Regions from separate parts of the Pseudoalteromonas galatheae genome, predicted to be linked through region 3. Evidence: predicted binding sites of a transcription regulator. Region 3 holds the regulator's gene; each other region holds the start of a gene.
The links. The regulator FliA, encoded in region 3, starts transcription of late flagellar genes. The targets are predictions, from matches to a motif close to CTAAAGNTNNNNNNNNNNNNGCCGATA.
Positions count from the first base shown of each region.

Region 1 (5,482 bases), 1.1 Mb from region 3:
GCATGCTTAATGGTATTATTAAACAGGTGCGCCCCTTTCAAATTGGCACGATAAAAGTTGCTATAAGATAGATCATAGCCATGATGATTTTCAAAGTTAACAAGGTTGAGCCCTTCCAAATTGGCTCGCTTCAACTCTAAGCCTTGTAGCAAGCCGCCTCGCTTGGCGTAGCGTTCAAGCTTTTGGCTTAGCTCTAAGCCACCTTTATCGAATTTATTATCATGCCAAAAGCAGTAACCTGAGCCCATATCGATTTCACTGCATTTTTTTCCCTCAGGTGACACATATTGGCAAATGGGTTTATCAGCCATAGCTTGCCTAAATCAAAATGCCTTTTTCATTAAGCGTAGCAGCAAAAATAATAAATACGGTGATTTAACGAAAAAATCTTTCTAATTTATAGTGTGTTAGAAACCACACTATTGATGAGTTTATTGTCATTGTTGATCAAATTCACCATCTTACATGGCGTTTGCAGTGACTCTGATAAGTTGCTCATATTATAATGCATGCTTTAGTGGCTAAGAATTTGTTACCTTGCAATATCAATTGAAGAAAAGCCGAAAACGTAAGAGCGTTGCGATAAAAATAAAAGCTGGCCAAGTATTTGTGTATGCACCAGAGCAAGTTTGCGAGCGCTGGTTACATACTTGGGTGGAAAGTAAATCCGATTGGATAAAATCAAAGCTTGCTCTAAAGTTCATACCTGAGAGCCCTCGGCCGCTTGAAACAGGAATTTTGCAAGTATTCGGCGAGACCTTTACTATTCATAGAAGCGAAAGTACGACCTCTGTAATTGATTTTGATAACAAAAGAGTGTTACTTAAGGCTGTCAAAAATGAATGGGGTGAGTTAATCGCGCTGTTAAGCGAAACGCTAAATGACTATGTAGATATGGTTATTGCGCGGTATCAACCTGATATTCAAGCTCGCTTTGATACGCTAAAAATACGCGTTTACAAAAGCCGCTGGGGCAGTTTTTCATCTAAAGGCGTGCTTGCGTTTAATACGCTTTTGATTGGTGCGCCTAAGTGGGTAATTGATTATGTGGTAGTGCACGAACTTTGCCATTTTCATGTTATGGCACACAATAGCGCATTTTGGCATTTGGTAACAAAGCACTATGGCGACGACCATAAAATGGCTCGGCGTTATTTACGTGACCACGGTCGTGACTTGATGATTGAGCATTAGCATAGCGCCCTGTTTATGCCTATTATTTGTCGGGCCTCGCTTTTGCCGCGCGTTTTAACAACTTTTTAAATGTCGGGCATTCAAAATGGCTTGGCGCAGGGCATTTTGCAGCGTGATAGAGGCCATCTCGCATTGCAGTTAAATGCTTAATGGTTTCATTTAATTCATCCGCTTTAGATTGTAACTTCATCCTATCAATATCCGCTTTACCCTCGGGGGTAAACATGTGCGCTATTTCATCTAACGAAAAGCCTGCGTTTCTACCAAGGGTAATAAGCGCTAGACGTTCAAGTATCGACGGGGGAAAAACACGTTTAAGCCCTTGTCGACCAATCGACCGGATCAGCCCTTTTTCTTCATAATATCTAAGCGTGGATGCGGGCAAACCTGATTTTTTTGCAACTTCACTGATATCCATTCTTGCCCTTGACTTAAAGTTAACTTGAACTAGTAGGATAGCGGTTATCAGTAAAAAAGAGGAGTAAAAATAGTGGAAAACCTATATTCGATGTTAATGCCAGCAGTAGCGATTGGCGTAGGTGCAACGCTTGTTATGGATTTGTGGGCATTTATGCTCAGTCGCGTGTTTGCCATAAAGGGCTTAGACTATGCATTAGTTGGTAGGTGGATTGGACACTTGTGTCAAGGTCAACTTACGCATCAAGGTATCGGGCATAGTAAACCAATATCTGGTGAACGTGTCATTGGTTGGTGCATGCATTATCTCATTGGGATTGTATTCGCCTTGGCGATACTGCTGGGCGTGGGCAAGCCTTGGTTGACTGAGCCAAGCCTTTTGATTGCATTAGTTTTTGGCTTAATAACGTGTGTGTTTCCATTCTTTATTATGCAACCCTGTTTTGGTGCAGGGGTCGCAGCATCTAAATTACCAGAACCGAATAAGGCAAGGGTAAAAAGTATGGCAGCACATTTGATTTTTGGCTTTGGATTGTTTTTAAGCTCGTTTATATATGTAAGCTTATTGTGAGATAAAGCAATAGAAGGTGGTGGAGGGAGCTGGATTCGAACCAGCGAAGGCTGAGCCGTCAGATTTACAGTCTGATCCCTTTGGCCGCTCGGGAACCCCTCCTAAACAACGGCGGTGATAATAACAAAGTTTTTTTCGAAGTAAAGAAAACTACTAAAGTTTTTCGGAAAAAGGCCGATAAATTCGTAATTAGCAAAATAATCGGTTGGAATACATGCAAGTTGATGGCGTTTTAATCAGTGAGTCGCAATTAGGGCCCGCATTAAATATCAGTGTTCATGAGACGCGCTCTGCCGATTTTGCCATGCTGTTATCTATGCTATCAACTGATGCACTAGACTTTAGCCAATTTCATCTACCAAAATCTGAAGCTGCCGCGAAAGATAGCTCAGAAGAAACACTAAAAAAGCAATTTGAAATAGGACCACAAAAGCCGCTTGCACCAAAAGAGTACAATATGCTTATTGGTCAGCATAATGCGCAGCTGGTATCTATGGGAGCGATGGCGACCTTGCGATTGCAAGAAAATTTAAATCCAGAACCTTTTGCTGCACGAAATGATAAAAAGCATATTCCACTCGAAGTTGTAGAAAATTTGGAACCAGCGGTTAAAAGACGTTTGGCAAGTACGCAAGGTAAACTTGCCTTAGTCGCTGAAAAGGCAATGGATGCGGCTGGTTTCTATGATCAAATTGCAACGGGAGATATGCAGAGTATGTTACGCGCGACGGCGTAACAACATTAGCTGCTAAATTGAGCGAATTTAAGACAACCTGGTATTAAACTTGTCATTTTACAACTGTTTGCTTCGTTACTAGACTGACATTAAACGCCACGCTTATCGAGCTTCATGTCTAGGCTAATACCAGTTGTATTAAGTAAATGATCTATTTTGAAGCGGGGAAATAGCTTTAGTAGCACCGCTCTCGCGTCCTGCTACCGCTAAGGTACCTATATCCATATAGGCAAGGCAAAGATTTTGCTATTTAGTTGTTCTAAATGAGAAATTTTTAACGAAGCTAATATGCTATTTCACCCTTCAAATTGATTAGAGAATTAATTCAATTGGTATAAACTACCCTTAATCATCTTTCGCTCGTTTCAAGCTTTTTTATTGCTTTGTATCTAATCTCTAATTCAGGCTATTTTAGCTACCGTGGCACTTTTTGTACTTTTTATCACTGCCGCACGGGCAGAGGTCATTTCTGCCTACCTTGGTTGTAGGCGTATCATACAATTCGCCATCTAAGTAATACCATCTGCCTGCTTCGGTGATAAAATTTGACCGTTCATGGAGTATATAGTGAGTGTTTTCTGCGATATAGTGCGCCTTAAACTCAACGATCCCCTGAGTAGCTTCTACTGCTTCTTCTAGCACTTCCAATTTTATAAAGTGTGCATAATTAGCAAATGTAGCAATATCGTCGACACTATTTTGTGCTTGTTTAGCCTGGGCGTAGGTGTCATGAATATACTTTGCATCTTTTAAGCAGTATGCAGTATAGCGAGAACGCATGAGTATTTGTGGACGCTCTGCGAATTTTTGTCCCTTAAGGTACGGCTCACAACATTGCGAATAGGGAAGGGATGAATTGCAATAACAAGACATAAAAACTTCAGTTTTAACAAATTTATATCCTGTTATTGTAGCTTGTTAAGCGCTTTGAAAACAGTGTATTGCAACGTCAGATACCGGCAGTTCCATTTTGTTGATAGTTTGCACTGATGCAATATCAGTCCAAATCACCACCGCAGCGAAATTACCATTGCTGATAGCACTTTTAAGTACATACTCAAGGTCGTATATGTGCTTTTGCCTAATGACGAGCAACTTGCTTGCATCAACAGAAGCACTTTCTAGCAGTGACTTGTTTGGTACATTATCGGGCGCAACGAGTAGCGTCCAGCCTTGTTTATGCTGACATTTATGTAAAACTTTAAGTAACTCTAAGCTAGCGACGATCTCATCTTCAACGATAACATTATTGATTTCGTTAAGTGTGTAATAAGTCGAATTGTTTGGCTGTAGAAGTGTATTGCTGTGTAACATAATTGTCTCACTGGTTATCTATACAGTATGTGTATACAGTAGTTTATACAGTGTGTGAATGCAAGAAAAATTGCTAGCTTTTTAATCAATATTCAAGCTTAATTTTTACTTGGTTTAAATTTTCAATATAAAACAAATGGTTGTGATTTTTTGAAATGAGAGCTTAATTGACGAAATTTGAATATGAATAAAGCAATAGGAAATTTTCTCAGCTGCTATACAGTAGTTTTCCTACTGTACTATTGTGACCGTTGCAGAGGGTAAGCGTATGTTTACTTAAGAGAGGCTTGGCTACGCCTAGCCTACATTTTTTTGAGGAGTAAAATTTAATTTATTGGCTAATATGCTGTAGTTGATGAATTTGCTCGTAAAGTGTTGCTGCATAGCATTGTGCATCTCTAAAGCGCTTAGTAGTAAGAAAGCGGCGAACATCAAGTAGTACTTGTTCGGCGCCTTTGTGTCCTTGACTGCTGGCCAAACTCAACCAAGCAGCTGCATGAAATGGGCTGGGTGGCACTCCTTGGCCTTTCATAAACAACAAACCTAAAAAGAACTGTGCCTTTAAATCACCAGTCATCGCCGCCAGTCTTAGCCACTTTGCTGCAAGCGGGAAAGACTTTTCTTTTAGGTAATAGAGACCTTTTTTCAGTGCTTGAGTATTGTCGTGAAGATCTGGGAATTTTGCGTCCGCTTTTAATGGTGACGTCACAAATTCAAGCACATTCAGCAGTTGCTGTTCTAAGTCATGGTTTGCTGAGTTATCGGTGCTATTTTGATCCATATATGTATTCGCAATAATGTTGATAAGCAGAGTGTAGCTGAATTTTAACTATTTTGTCCGAGTTTTAAAGTGATTCGTGTTAAAATCCAATCACTTGTTCCTCAAATTTGTAATTTTAGTTATGCTCGAGCGGTTATTTTCACTGCAAGCTATGCACACCAATGTAAGAACTGAGGTGATTGCTGGCTTGACGACATTCGTTACTATGGTTTACATCGTTTTCGTAAACCCTGCAATGCTAGCTGAAGCTGGTATGGACCACGGCGCTGCTTTTGTAGCAACTTGTATCGCAGCTGCAATCGGCTGCTTTATTATGGGACTATGGGCAAACTACCCATTAGCGCTTGCGCCTGGAATGGGTTTAAACGCCTTTTTTACCTATGGTGTTGTGCTTGGTATGGGTTATACGTGGCAAAGTGCATTAGGCGCGGTATTTATGTCAGGCTGTTTATTCCTATTTTTGAGTGTC
Region 1 covers NZ_PNCO02000001.1:2,166,566-2,172,047, reverse strand. The annotation lists gene CWC29_RS09545 (ion channel) at 1-311, opposite strand, end outside; gene CWC29_RS09540 (M48 family metallopeptidase) at 538-1,194, shown strand; gene CWC29_RS09535 (helix-turn-helix domain-containing protein) at 1,217-1,612, opposite strand; gene CWC29_RS09530 (DUF2938 domain-containing protein) at 1,685-2,182, shown strand; tRNA gene CWC29_RS09525 (tRNA-Tyr) at 2,200-2,284, opposite strand; gene CWC29_RS09520 (VC2046/SO_2500 family protein) at 2,397-2,918, shown strand; gene CWC29_RS09515 (YchJ family protein) at 3,330-3,791, opposite strand; gene CWC29_RS09510 (SulA-like leucine-rich domain-containing protein) at 3,837-4,232, opposite strand; gene CWC29_RS09505 (tetratricopeptide repeat protein) at 4,564-5,013, opposite strand; gene CWC29_RS09500 (NCS2 family permease) at 5,135-5,482, shown strand, end outside.
Region 1: a site for FliA is predicted at 2,336-2,362, ahead of CWC29_RS09520 (VC2046/SO_2500 family protein). Genes of this name have one in related genera too.

Region 2 (5,482 bases), 2.3 Mb from region 3:
TTGCACTAATGCTTCCTCTTCTTGCTCAGGCTGCACCATTTGAAGAAGGTGTGCATTATGAAGTTATTGCCGAGCGCGGCACGAAAAAGCCTGAGGTAATGGAATATTTTTCTTTTTATTGTCCAGCCTGTAACGCAATGGAAAATTTAATCGTTGACGTTAAACCAAAGCTGGATGAGGGTGTTAAGTTTAAAAAAAGCCATATAGATTTTGTCGGTCCAAGAGAGCCTGAGATCCAACAGGTGTTGGCACAAGCACTTGCAACTGCTGAAGTGCTGCCACAAAAAGACAAGATAGTTGCAGCCATGTTTAATCATATCCATGGCAAGCGTGCAAAAATCAATGAACTTGCTGATGTAAAAGATATCTTTATTGCTCAAGGTGTTGAAGAAGAGAAGTTTGATAAACTTTATGCCAGTTTCTCTGTTCGTACTAAAGCTTCAAAAATGCAACGTATGCAGAAGACTCTTTCTGATAAAGGCGCGCTAACAGGGGTACCAATGTTCGTGGTAAACGGTAAATACAAGCTATTACTTCGTGAATCTGGTACGACTAAGCCAGAGCAAATTGCAGCTTTGGTGAATTATTTAGCAAAGAAATAAAATCTAATTTGTATTAGACTAGCCCTGCAATTATTGCGGGGCTTTTTTATGTTTAAAATTTTAGTTTCTAGCTGCTTATTAGGTTATCCAGTGAGGTATGACGCTTCTTCACAAAGCCTTCAAGACAATACCTTGCAGTATTGGCGGCAAAAAAATTGGGTCTTACCGCTATGTCCCGAAGTATCTGGTGGTTTACCAACACCTCGCCCATCGGCTGAAATAGCAGATGGTAAAGTTTTGAGTAAACATGGCGATGATTTTACCTCCGCGTTTGAACTCGGTGCTAAAAAAGCGCTAGCGGCTTGCCTACAGCACGATATAAAGTTTGCGTTGTTAAAAGAGTCCAGTCCGTCTTGCGGCAGCAATCTGATTTACGATGGTAGTCATACAGGTAAAAAAATAGTAGGGCAGGGGCTGACTGCGTCTTTATTACGGCAATCCGGTATTCAAGTCTTTAGCGAAACTCAACTGCCAGCACTTATCACAGCGATGGCAGCCAGTCGTTAATCGTTAGAGATCACTTTCTCACTAAGTAAACGCCAGATTCAATATGATGGGTATAAGGGAACTGATCGAAAATCGCCATACGTGCGATTTTATGTGTTTCACATAATAAGGCTAAATCACGTTCTAACGTGTCTGGATTACATGAGATATAAATAATGTTGTCGTAGTTGCTAACTAATCGACAGGTCAATTCATCCATACCTGCACGAGGCGGATCGACGAGAATCGTTTGGCAATCATAGGACTGTAAATCGATACCATCTAATCGAGAAAACTTTTGCCCTTTCATGGCTTGTGTAAACTCTTCACTCGACATGCGAATAATATCTAAGTTATCGACTTTATTTGCTGCAATATTAAATTGTGCAGACTTTACTGATGATTTAGAAATCTCAGTAGCCAGCACTTTATTGAATGAGCCTGCCAATGCAATTGAAAAGTTACCGTTACCACAATAAAGCTCAAGTAGATCGTTGCTTAGCGGTTCACTAATAGACTGTGCCCAAGCTAGCATTTTCTGATTCACTTCCGCATTCGGTTGCGTAAAGCTGTTCTCAACCTGCTGATAAATATATTCTTTACCGTTAACGCTTAGTTTTTCAGTTACATAGTCATTGCCAAACACAACCTTTTGTTTTCTAGCACGACCGATAAAATCAACTTTGTAGGTTTGCTGCAACTCGGTTCTTAATGTCTGCATGGCAGTCTGCCACGCTTCATCTAACTGCTTGTGATAAAGCAAGCTGATCAGTACTTCCCCACTCAGCGTCGTGAGATAGTCGATTTGAAACAGCTTACGACGCAATATTTCGTTGTCTTTTAGCTGGTGTATCATCACTTGCATCATTTCATTGACAAGCGGCGCACCAGGATCAAAGCTATCAACACGGATCTTTTCTTTTGTTTGCTGGTCAAACATGATGTGAAACAGATCTTCACCATCATGCCATACTCTAAATTCACAGCGCTGGCGGTAATGGCGAGATGCAGACTCATACACTTCAAGTGCAGGTGCATTAAACGGTGCAAATTGTGTTGTGATACGCTCAGCTTTATCCGCTAACTGTTGCTCGTATGCTGAATCATCAATTTTTATTACTGCCATGCTAAAACCATCTATGTTGAATTAAGAGGCGCTATTTTAGGGAGCGTTGCTAATTTGTCCAGTCTAGCATCACTGATGCATCTGGTTTGCTGTTTTTTTAATCATTATACTTTAGCTTTGCGCAAATATGCCGATAATCTAACTAATATATTGGAGGGCATACCATGAAAATCGGGCAATTAAATCAGTTGCTCAATCCAGCGATGCAGCATAAGCCTGGAAAGAGCAAAGGGATAGGACCAAATATCCAAATTAATTCAGACAGCTATGCGGGTGATAAATCCAAATTAGCTGCAAAAATTCTTGATGATAAGCTTGCAGAAGCGTTGGGGATTGAGAAGCCGACACAAGACAAAAAAGACAAGCCATTATTTGATTTTGAATCTATTGTCAAAAATGTACTCGATTTTGTTCAGGGTGCAGTGAAGAAAGCCAAAGTCGACGGCAAAAATGATGACGAGTTGAAATCCATGCTCGATGGGGCACGTAAGGGCGTGCTTCAGGGGATAGATGAAGCCAGCGAAGAGTTAAAAGGCATGGGGGCTTTTAATTCCGACATCGAAGATGGTATTGAAAAATCACGAGAAGGGATTTTTAAAGGTTTAGATGATTTTGAAAAAGAGCTGTTTGAAGAAAAGTCGCCAAAAGCATTAGCGATCAGTGCCGCGCAGTTTGCGAGCCTCTCTAATCAGGCTGAATATGCATTTACAACAGCTGAAGGAGATGAAGTCGTTATTTCATTCTCCGATGCATATTCTCAGGGAGCCGCTGCGAGTGTTGCTCAAAAAGGTAATGATTATGGCATGGCATATGGCACTAAGTCTTCTCACGAAGTCAGTTTCTCAATTAAGGTAAATGGTGAGTTGAACGAAGAGGAGCAGCAAGCTATTAACGATATGATGGAAGATATCCGTAATGTCAGTGACTCTTTTTTCGGTGGTGAATACGATGAAGCGTTCGATTTAGCAAAGTCGCTTAGTTTAAATTCAGATCAGATCACTAATTTCACGATGGATCTCAGACAAAGTAAAACGTCTGCTGCGATTGCTCAATATCAGCAAGGCAATCCAATGAAAGAGTTAGAGAAGGCATTTATGCCACTGAATAAGCAGTTAGCAGATGTACAAGAGCAAGCTAAGGGACTCAATGCTGATAATGAGTTGCCAAACTTGCTTGCTTGGATGAATGAAGGCCAGTCGAGACTAAATGAGTTTTTGGATTATGCAAGTAGCTTTTTTAGTAAACTGAATGAATTAAATAAAGAGCAGGTAGAGCAAAAACAAACAAGCTAAGCGAGTTTATTTTCGCGAGGACTCGTGGCAAACTTCATGCTCCATTGATTTGAGGAATGAAGTTTGTCGCATATTTTGGTTTTCGATTCGGGGATAGGTGGCACCAGTGTGCTGTCGCACTTAAAGGCATGTTTGCAGGGGGGTTCATTCAGCTATGTTATGGACAACGCTTTTCTCCCATATGGCCTTCAGCCTCAAGAGCTAATCAAATCACGTATCAAGGGACTGATTTGTTGGCAACAGCAATGCTTGGGCAATGTTGATCTTATCGTTATTGCTTGTAATACCGCTTCAACATACGCATTAGAAGAAGCCAGAAAACATACCCATATTCCAATTATAGGTGTTGTTCCTGCTGTTAAGCCTGCGGCGTCTAGTTCAAAGACCAAGCACATCGCACTATTGGCAACACCGGCAACGTCAAATAATGCTTATACACATAAGCTCATCATGGATTTTACCTCAGGTTGTAAAGTTGAAACTTTGCATTCCACGGAGCTTGTTAGGATCGCTGAGCACTTTTATTGGCATAACGAGTTGGATAAAGAGGCACTTTGCGCGGAAATAGTCCGGCTTAACATTCCAGTCACTGTTGATAGGTTAGTGTTAGGATGTACACATTTTCCTTTGATAGCTCACGATATCAAGAATTGCTTACATAAGCATGTTGAGCTGGTTGATTCAGGCAAGGCAATAGCTAATCGCGCATTGTCATTGTTGGAAAGTCAAATAGTAGTAGGGGAAAAGGTGCCGAGTGCATCGGAAGTGCGTTTCTATGCAACGGCACCAGTAATAGGTAATAAAGAAGCAATCTCTATTATTAATTTAAATAAAGATTAATTAAGCAGGTGAGTGATCCATCTCACCTTCAGGCTTTTGCTTTGCTTCTCTTACTTTTAATGTACGCTGTTGAAATTCACGCTCATTGAGTTGAGTAATAGCCTTTTCCGCATCTTGCTTAGACATCTCAACAAAACCAAAACCGCGACGTTTGCCTGTATTTTTATCCTTAAGTAGACGAACTGAAAATACTTGCCCTTGCTCTTCGAAAAGCTCGCGGACAACATGTTCGTTGGCTCGATACGGTAGATTACCTACATATAATGTAGTGGTTGATAAGTTTGATTGTTTTTCTTGTTGTGTATCACTTTTTAAAAACTGGCTTATTACACCACCGATGATAATACCTACGGCAAGCATAAGAGCAGCGTCGAACTGAGTAGAGCTTAATGCAAGATCAACAATGAAAAAGCTCGCTACTGCAATAACCAAAGTGATCAAAATTGCTTTATGATCAAAAGACTTCATATAAATATACCAATTGAAAGAAGGTTAAACATTAATTTAACAAGTGAGTTAGCTATCTTAACGAGTTAATTAAACTTCGCAATAATTAATATAGTTCTGATAGTAAGATTTGTCCTTTTTTGTATGGTTTTTATGCTAAAAAGCGGTTTTTGGTTGATTCTTGTTCGAATGATCAAAAAGATCGAAAAAAGGGTTGCACTAAAATCGGATCGCCCTATAATGCGACCCCACTGACACGGGGCGCTACGCTGAAAAGCAAAGCAGCAACGAGTTAGCGTCAAGTAAAACTTAAGTTCGAAACTTCTGATAAAGAAATTCAAAATTAAGTGTTGACAAAAAATTGGGAATGCTTAGAATGCACATCCCTCGAAACAACGAAATGTTTCGAAACGTTCTTTAAAAATATGAAGCAATCATCTGTGTGGGCACTCGTACAGATTGAGTTCTAACAGCAGATTCTAGTTCGCTAGATGACGCAAACAAATTTAGAGTCTCAATTGAACTGAGTGACCAACAGAATAAACATAGTTTATTCAGCACAGTCAATTCGATACCGAAAGGTATCAAAATCAGAATTCAATGAGCATGAAACTTAGGTTTCAAAAAACTTTTAATTGAAGAGTTTGATCATGGCTCAGATTGAACGCTGGCGGCAGGCCTAACACATG
Region 2 covers NZ_PNCO02000001.1:3,362,512-3,367,993, reverse strand. The annotation lists gene CWC29_RS14965 (thiol:disulfide interchange protein DsbA/DsbL) at 1-602, shown strand, start outside; gene CWC29_RS14960 (DUF523 domain-containing protein) at 651-1,109, shown strand; gene trmA (tRNA (uridine(54)-C5)-methyltransferase TrmA) at 1,120-2,214, opposite strand; gene CWC29_RS14950 (DUF5610 domain-containing protein) at 2,379-3,506, shown strand; gene murI (glutamate racemase) at 3,570-4,346, shown strand; gene CWC29_RS14940 (RNA recognition motif domain-containing protein) at 4,347-4,814, opposite strand; rRNA gene CWC29_RS14935 (16S ribosomal RNA) at 5,426-5,482, shown strand, end outside.
Region 2: a site for FliA is predicted at 2,324-2,350, ahead of CWC29_RS14950 (DUF5610 domain-containing protein). Genes of this name have one in related genera too.

Region 3 (5,482 bases):
GGTGTAGGAGCTGCAGGCTTAATTTCCGCTTTAGGCGCAGGCTTCGGGGCTGGTTTCGGCGCTGGCGCAGCTTTAACTGGCTCAGGTTGAACAGGTTTACTCTCTGACGCTTTTGCGGGCGACTCATCCACTGCTTTAGGTGCACTCCCTTTACCGTGCAGCTCGTCAAGCAAAGCTTCAAATTCATCATCAGTGATTTCTTCATCACCAGCAGGCGCATTCCCCCCGTCGGTTGAAGTTTGCTTAGCTTCAGATTCACTGGCTTGCGAAGTCACCGGGTCTTCTGTATTTGGTGCACTACCAAATTTACCAACACCATGGAGTTCATCTAAAAGGTTATCGAATTCATCATCAGTGATGTCACCATCATCCGAGGTTGACACAGTTTCAGTTTTAGTCGCTGGAACTACAGCGGGACCATTACCAGCGCCATGTAATTCATCTAGCAGATTTTCAAACTCTTCTTCCGTTATCTCATCAATGCCTGAACTACTATCAGTATCTGAGCCAACATCTGCATCGAATAAAATATCATCTGCATTTAAATCCGGCACCAAAGGTTCTGGCTCAGAAACAGGTTCGTCAATCACCTCATTGACTTCGTCTTCAGAAGCGGGCTGGCTAAGTTTGTGGAGTGTTTCAAGCAACACAGGATCAGCAGCTTCTGGCTCCTCCCGGTTTTGAATACAAGCGAACATTTCGTTGATAGTATCCAAAGATTGCAAAATAACATCCATCAATTCCGAAGTTACTTTTCGCTGTCCTTGTCGTAATACATCAAACACGTTCTCCGCACCGTGACAGGCATCAACCAGTTCAGTCATACCGAGAAAACCAGCCCCACCTTTTACGGTATGGAAGCCACGGAAAATCGCGTTAAGAAGTTCTTTATCTTCAGGATTATTTTCTAGTTCAACAAGCTGTTCAGATAACAGTTCTAATATTTCACCTGCTTCAACTAGAAAGTCCTGCAAGATATCTTCATCGACTTCAAAGCTCATACACACTCTCCAACTAGAAGCCTAAACTAGATAGCAAGTCATCGACTTCGTCTTGACCAGAAACCACGTCATCTCGCGATTCAGCGTCAATAATTGGACCTTCAGGTCCAGACAATTCATTACTGATAGTCTCAGTTGTTTTTATTTCATTTTCATTCGTTTTTTCTGCAACGGCAGGTGCTTCATCTGAAGTGCCAAACACAGTTAGAAGGTGAATGAGACTATCTTCTACTTCCCTCACAAGCTCAATAACACGACGGATAACCTGTCCTGTCAAATCCTGATAGTCTTGTGCCATCAGAACGTTGGTCATTAAACCTTGTAATTCGTCTGTCCGTGTCTTTGAAGTCTGCATAAAGCTGTCGAGATCATGACACAGAGATTTAAACTCACCGAGTTGAATATCCCTACTCATCAACCTATCCCAAGTGGGCTTTATTTGCGCTAACTCATCCGCAAGATTCTGCGCAAGAGGTAAGCTTTCTTCGACTGCGTCCATCGTTTTGTTTGCAGCGCTTTCCGTCATTTCCATAACATAATTAAGGCGCTGCTTTGCATCAGGAATAGCCTCTGTTGTGAGATCTGCAAGCCGAGTATCTAGTTCAAAGTTCTTTAAAGATTCGTGCAACTGACGAGTTAGCTTTCCAACTTCTGCAAATAGCTCCGATTGCTCTTTGTTAGCAGCTTCTAAAATCAGCTGGTCAGCTTTTTCTTGTTCACCCTGCTCTAAAAGCTCGACAAGTTGTTTTGCTTGTTCAAGTGTAATTTGAGGCGCAGCATTTACAGACATAGGCCATATCCCCTTGCTGTTAGCCTAGTCGCTCAAATACTTTTTCAAGCTTAGTTTTAAGCGTGCCAGCTGTAAACGGTTTGACAATATATCCGTTAACTCCAGCTTGCGCTGCTGCAACTATTTGTTCCTTTTTCGCTTCTGCGGTAACCATCAACACTGGAATGTGCTTAAGTTTTTCATCCGCTCGTATTGCACGAAGCAGATCAATACCTTGCATGCCCGGCATATTCCAATCAGTTACTACAAAGTCAAACTCCTGATTTTGTAGCATCGGAAGTGCTGTACTACCATCATCAGCTTCTTGAACATTGGTAAAGCCTAAATCTCTTAATAGGTTTTTGATTATTCTTCTCATAGTAGAGAAATCATCAACCACGAGAATTTTCATGTTCTTATCCAAAACTTCCTCCAGTGAGGTTCGAACCCAACTATTTTATGTACTCTAATTTATCCAGTCATTGATTTTAGCTTTAAGCTTTATCATTGCCTGACCGTGAATTTGACTTACTCGAGATTCACTAACATCAAGAATGGCGCCAATCTCTTTTAAATTCATTTCGTCGTTATAGTAAAGTGACAAAACTAAAGCGTCTCTTTCGGGTAACGCTTTGATCGCATTTACTAAAGACTCGTTAAAACGCTCATTTTTAACGTTATTAAACGGTTTGTCTAGCGCAAAATCGCTGTTTGCAGGGGTTATCACATCTTCATCAACCCCAAGATCCTCAATCCCGATGACTTTGCTTGCATTTACATCATGTAAAATATGATGGTACTCATCTAGAGATATATCAAGTTTTTCAGCGATTTCAGTGTCTTTTGGTTCTCGACCAAGGAGAGATTCTAGCTCGGAGATAGCTTCAGCCACCATTCGGCTATTTTTATGTACGGAACGCGGAGCCCAATCGCCACGGCGAATTTCATCCAACATCGCGCCTCGAATACGGATCCCCGCAAAGGTCTCAAAACTAGCTCCTTTAGTAGCATCGAAATTTTTAGATGCTTCAATCAACCCAATCATCCCCGATTGGATGAGATCGTCGAGTTGCACACTTGCCGGAAGTCGAGCTATCAGGTGACACGCCACTTTTTTCACCAGTGGAGCATGCCGTTCGACCACCTTGTGAAGATGCTCTGAAGTTTGATATCCCGCAGCTCTGTTGACCGGAGAAGCCATAATCACCCGTTTACAAGTTGTTCAATGAAAAATTCTAGATGACCGGAAGGTTGATGAGGAATTGGCCATTTAACTGCTTTAGCGGCAAGCCCCTTAATCGCAATCGCGGCTGGGGAGCTCGGAAATAAATCTACGATAGCTCTTTGTCTACGAGAGGATTTACGCATGTTTTCGTCAAACGGTACGGTGGCCACTAACTCCAGTGCTACATCTAGAAAACGATCTGTAACTTTTGAAAGTTTAGCAAATAATTCTTGCCCTTCACGCATGCTGCGGACCATATTGGCAACAATTTTAAAACGATAGACACCATGCTCTCTGCTTAACACTTTGATCAATGCATAAGCATCGGTAATAGAGGTTGGTTCATCACACACGACGACCATCACATCCTGTGCAGCCCGAGAAAAACTCAGGACCATATCAGAGATACCTGCTGCGGTATCAACAATTAATACATCGAATTGAGTGTTAAGTTCGCTAAAAGCGCGAATAAGCCCGGCGTGTTCTGCTGGAGTCAACTCTACCATATTTTGAGAGCCAGAGGTCGCCGGTACAATTTTGATACCTGCGGGCCCCTCTACAAGAATTTCATCAAGTTCACACTCTCCCGACAACACGTGCGACAGATTTTTTTCTACTCGAAGACCTAACATTACATCACAGTTTGCCAAGCCCAAGTCCGCATCCAGAACTAGGACTCTTTGTCCTTGTTGACCCATAGCGATAGCAGTATTGAGTGAGACATTAGTTTTACCCACCCCACCTTTACCACCGGTCACGGCTATTACTTTTACACCCTGGTTGCTATTTTGACTCATTCTACGCAGGCCACTTGCTTGATCTAAAACTGTGTTAATCATACATTCCTACTGACTCTGACGCTACTGGTACACGTCGAGAGTGCTGTGCTTTTATTCTTTTTAAATACAATTGCTCAGCCTTTTTTACTAGCTTTTGAGCATTTGCTACGCGAATGTCTTCTGGCACTCGCTGACCGTTGGTAAGATACCCTATTGGCAAGCGATTTTGAATCGCTATGCTAATTATCTCACCTAAACTTAGACTTTCATCAAGTTTTGTGAAAATACAACCGCTTAAATTTACTTTTTTGAAGTGCCGTACGGTTTCTTGTAACACATTCATTTGTGCTGTTGCACTCAGTACTAAGTAACTACGAATATCCACTCTTGCGCTACGCATAAGTGTATTTAACTGTTCAGTTAAGCGCAAATCTCTTTGACTCATTCCCGCCGTATCTATTAATACTAGACGTTTATTTCGTAAATGATAAAGCACTTCTGCAAGTTCATTTGCATCTTTAACTTGTTTAACTGGACAACCAATGATTCTACCATAGGTCGCTAATTGCTCGTAAGCACCAATTCTATAGGTATCAGTAGTTATCAACGCCACTTTATCTGCACCGTATTTTTGTGCGCCTAGCGCCGCTAATTTTGCGACCGTTGTGGTTTTACCAACACCAGTTGGACCCACCATAGCGAATACGCCACCTTGGCGGAGAATATCATTGTTAGTGGTGTGCATTTGGTTTATCACCATGTTTAACAAGGCATTCCAAGCTTCTTTACGAGAAACATCATCAGGGATAAAGCATGCCATTTGTTCAGCAACATCTTTGTCTATGCCCATTCCTTCAAGACGGTCTACAAGACACGCGCGGGTTGGATCACGACGAGCCATTTCTTGCTTCATTAGTCCTGATACTTGATGCTCAAGTAATTGACGAATTGCGTTCATCTCTTCACGCATTGCACTCATTTCGTCAGGCTTGGCATTTAGCTCGGGTAAATCATCACCAAAACCATTGTCCAATTCATCAGACTCTCCCCACTGCTGTGGTTGCTCAAAAGCATCATCCTCGAAGTCAAAAGATTGGCGGCGAGATTGCTGTGGCTTCGCTTGGTATGCCGGAGCTTCAGTCTGTGCCTTGCGTTGACTGCTTAACATTTGCTCAGTATCAATACCCGACTGTGAGAACATAGAAGCAAGTTCTGGTGAACGGGGGCGTGGTGCTTGGCGCTCAAGCAATGCTTCTAAGCTATCAGCTACTTGTGCTTGTTTTACAGGCTGAGCTTGGCGAGGCTCAGGACGGACAAAGCGAGTCTGAGCTTCACTAGGAGTTGCTGTACGGGTTGCTGGCGCTTGCTTAACCGGTGCAGCGGCACGGTCATTATCAATTGCTGCGACGATTTCAACACCATCCGCTAACTTTTTATTTGACATGATGACAGCATCAGCGCCAAGCTCTTCTTTCACTTCATTCAAAGCCGTACGCATATCTTTTGCGAAGAAACGTTTAATTTTCATGTTACAGCCCCTTTATCCTCTATTGTCCAACCGAGCTCACTATCTTGATTTGTCTTTCTTCTGGTACTTCTTGATATGACATCACTCGAAGCCCTGGAATTGTATGCTTAACAAATCGAGACAGCACACTTCTCAACATACCTGAGGTTAATAAGATGGACGGCTCCCCTAGCATTTCTT
Region 3 covers NZ_PNCO02000001.1:1,105,755-1,111,236, reverse strand. The annotation lists gene CWC29_RS04855 (chemotaxis protein CheA) at 1-1,001, opposite strand, end outside; gene CWC29_RS04850 (protein phosphatase CheZ) at 1,015-1,791, opposite strand; gene cheY (chemotaxis response regulator CheY) at 1,811-2,194, opposite strand; gene CWC29_RS04840 (RNA polymerase sigma factor FliA) at 2,237-2,971, opposite strand; gene CWC29_RS04835 (MinD/ParA family ATP-binding protein) at 2,974-3,834, opposite strand; gene flhF (flagellar biosynthesis protein FlhF) at 3,827-5,302, opposite strand; gene flhA (flagellar biosynthesis protein FlhA) at 5,322-5,482, opposite strand, start outside.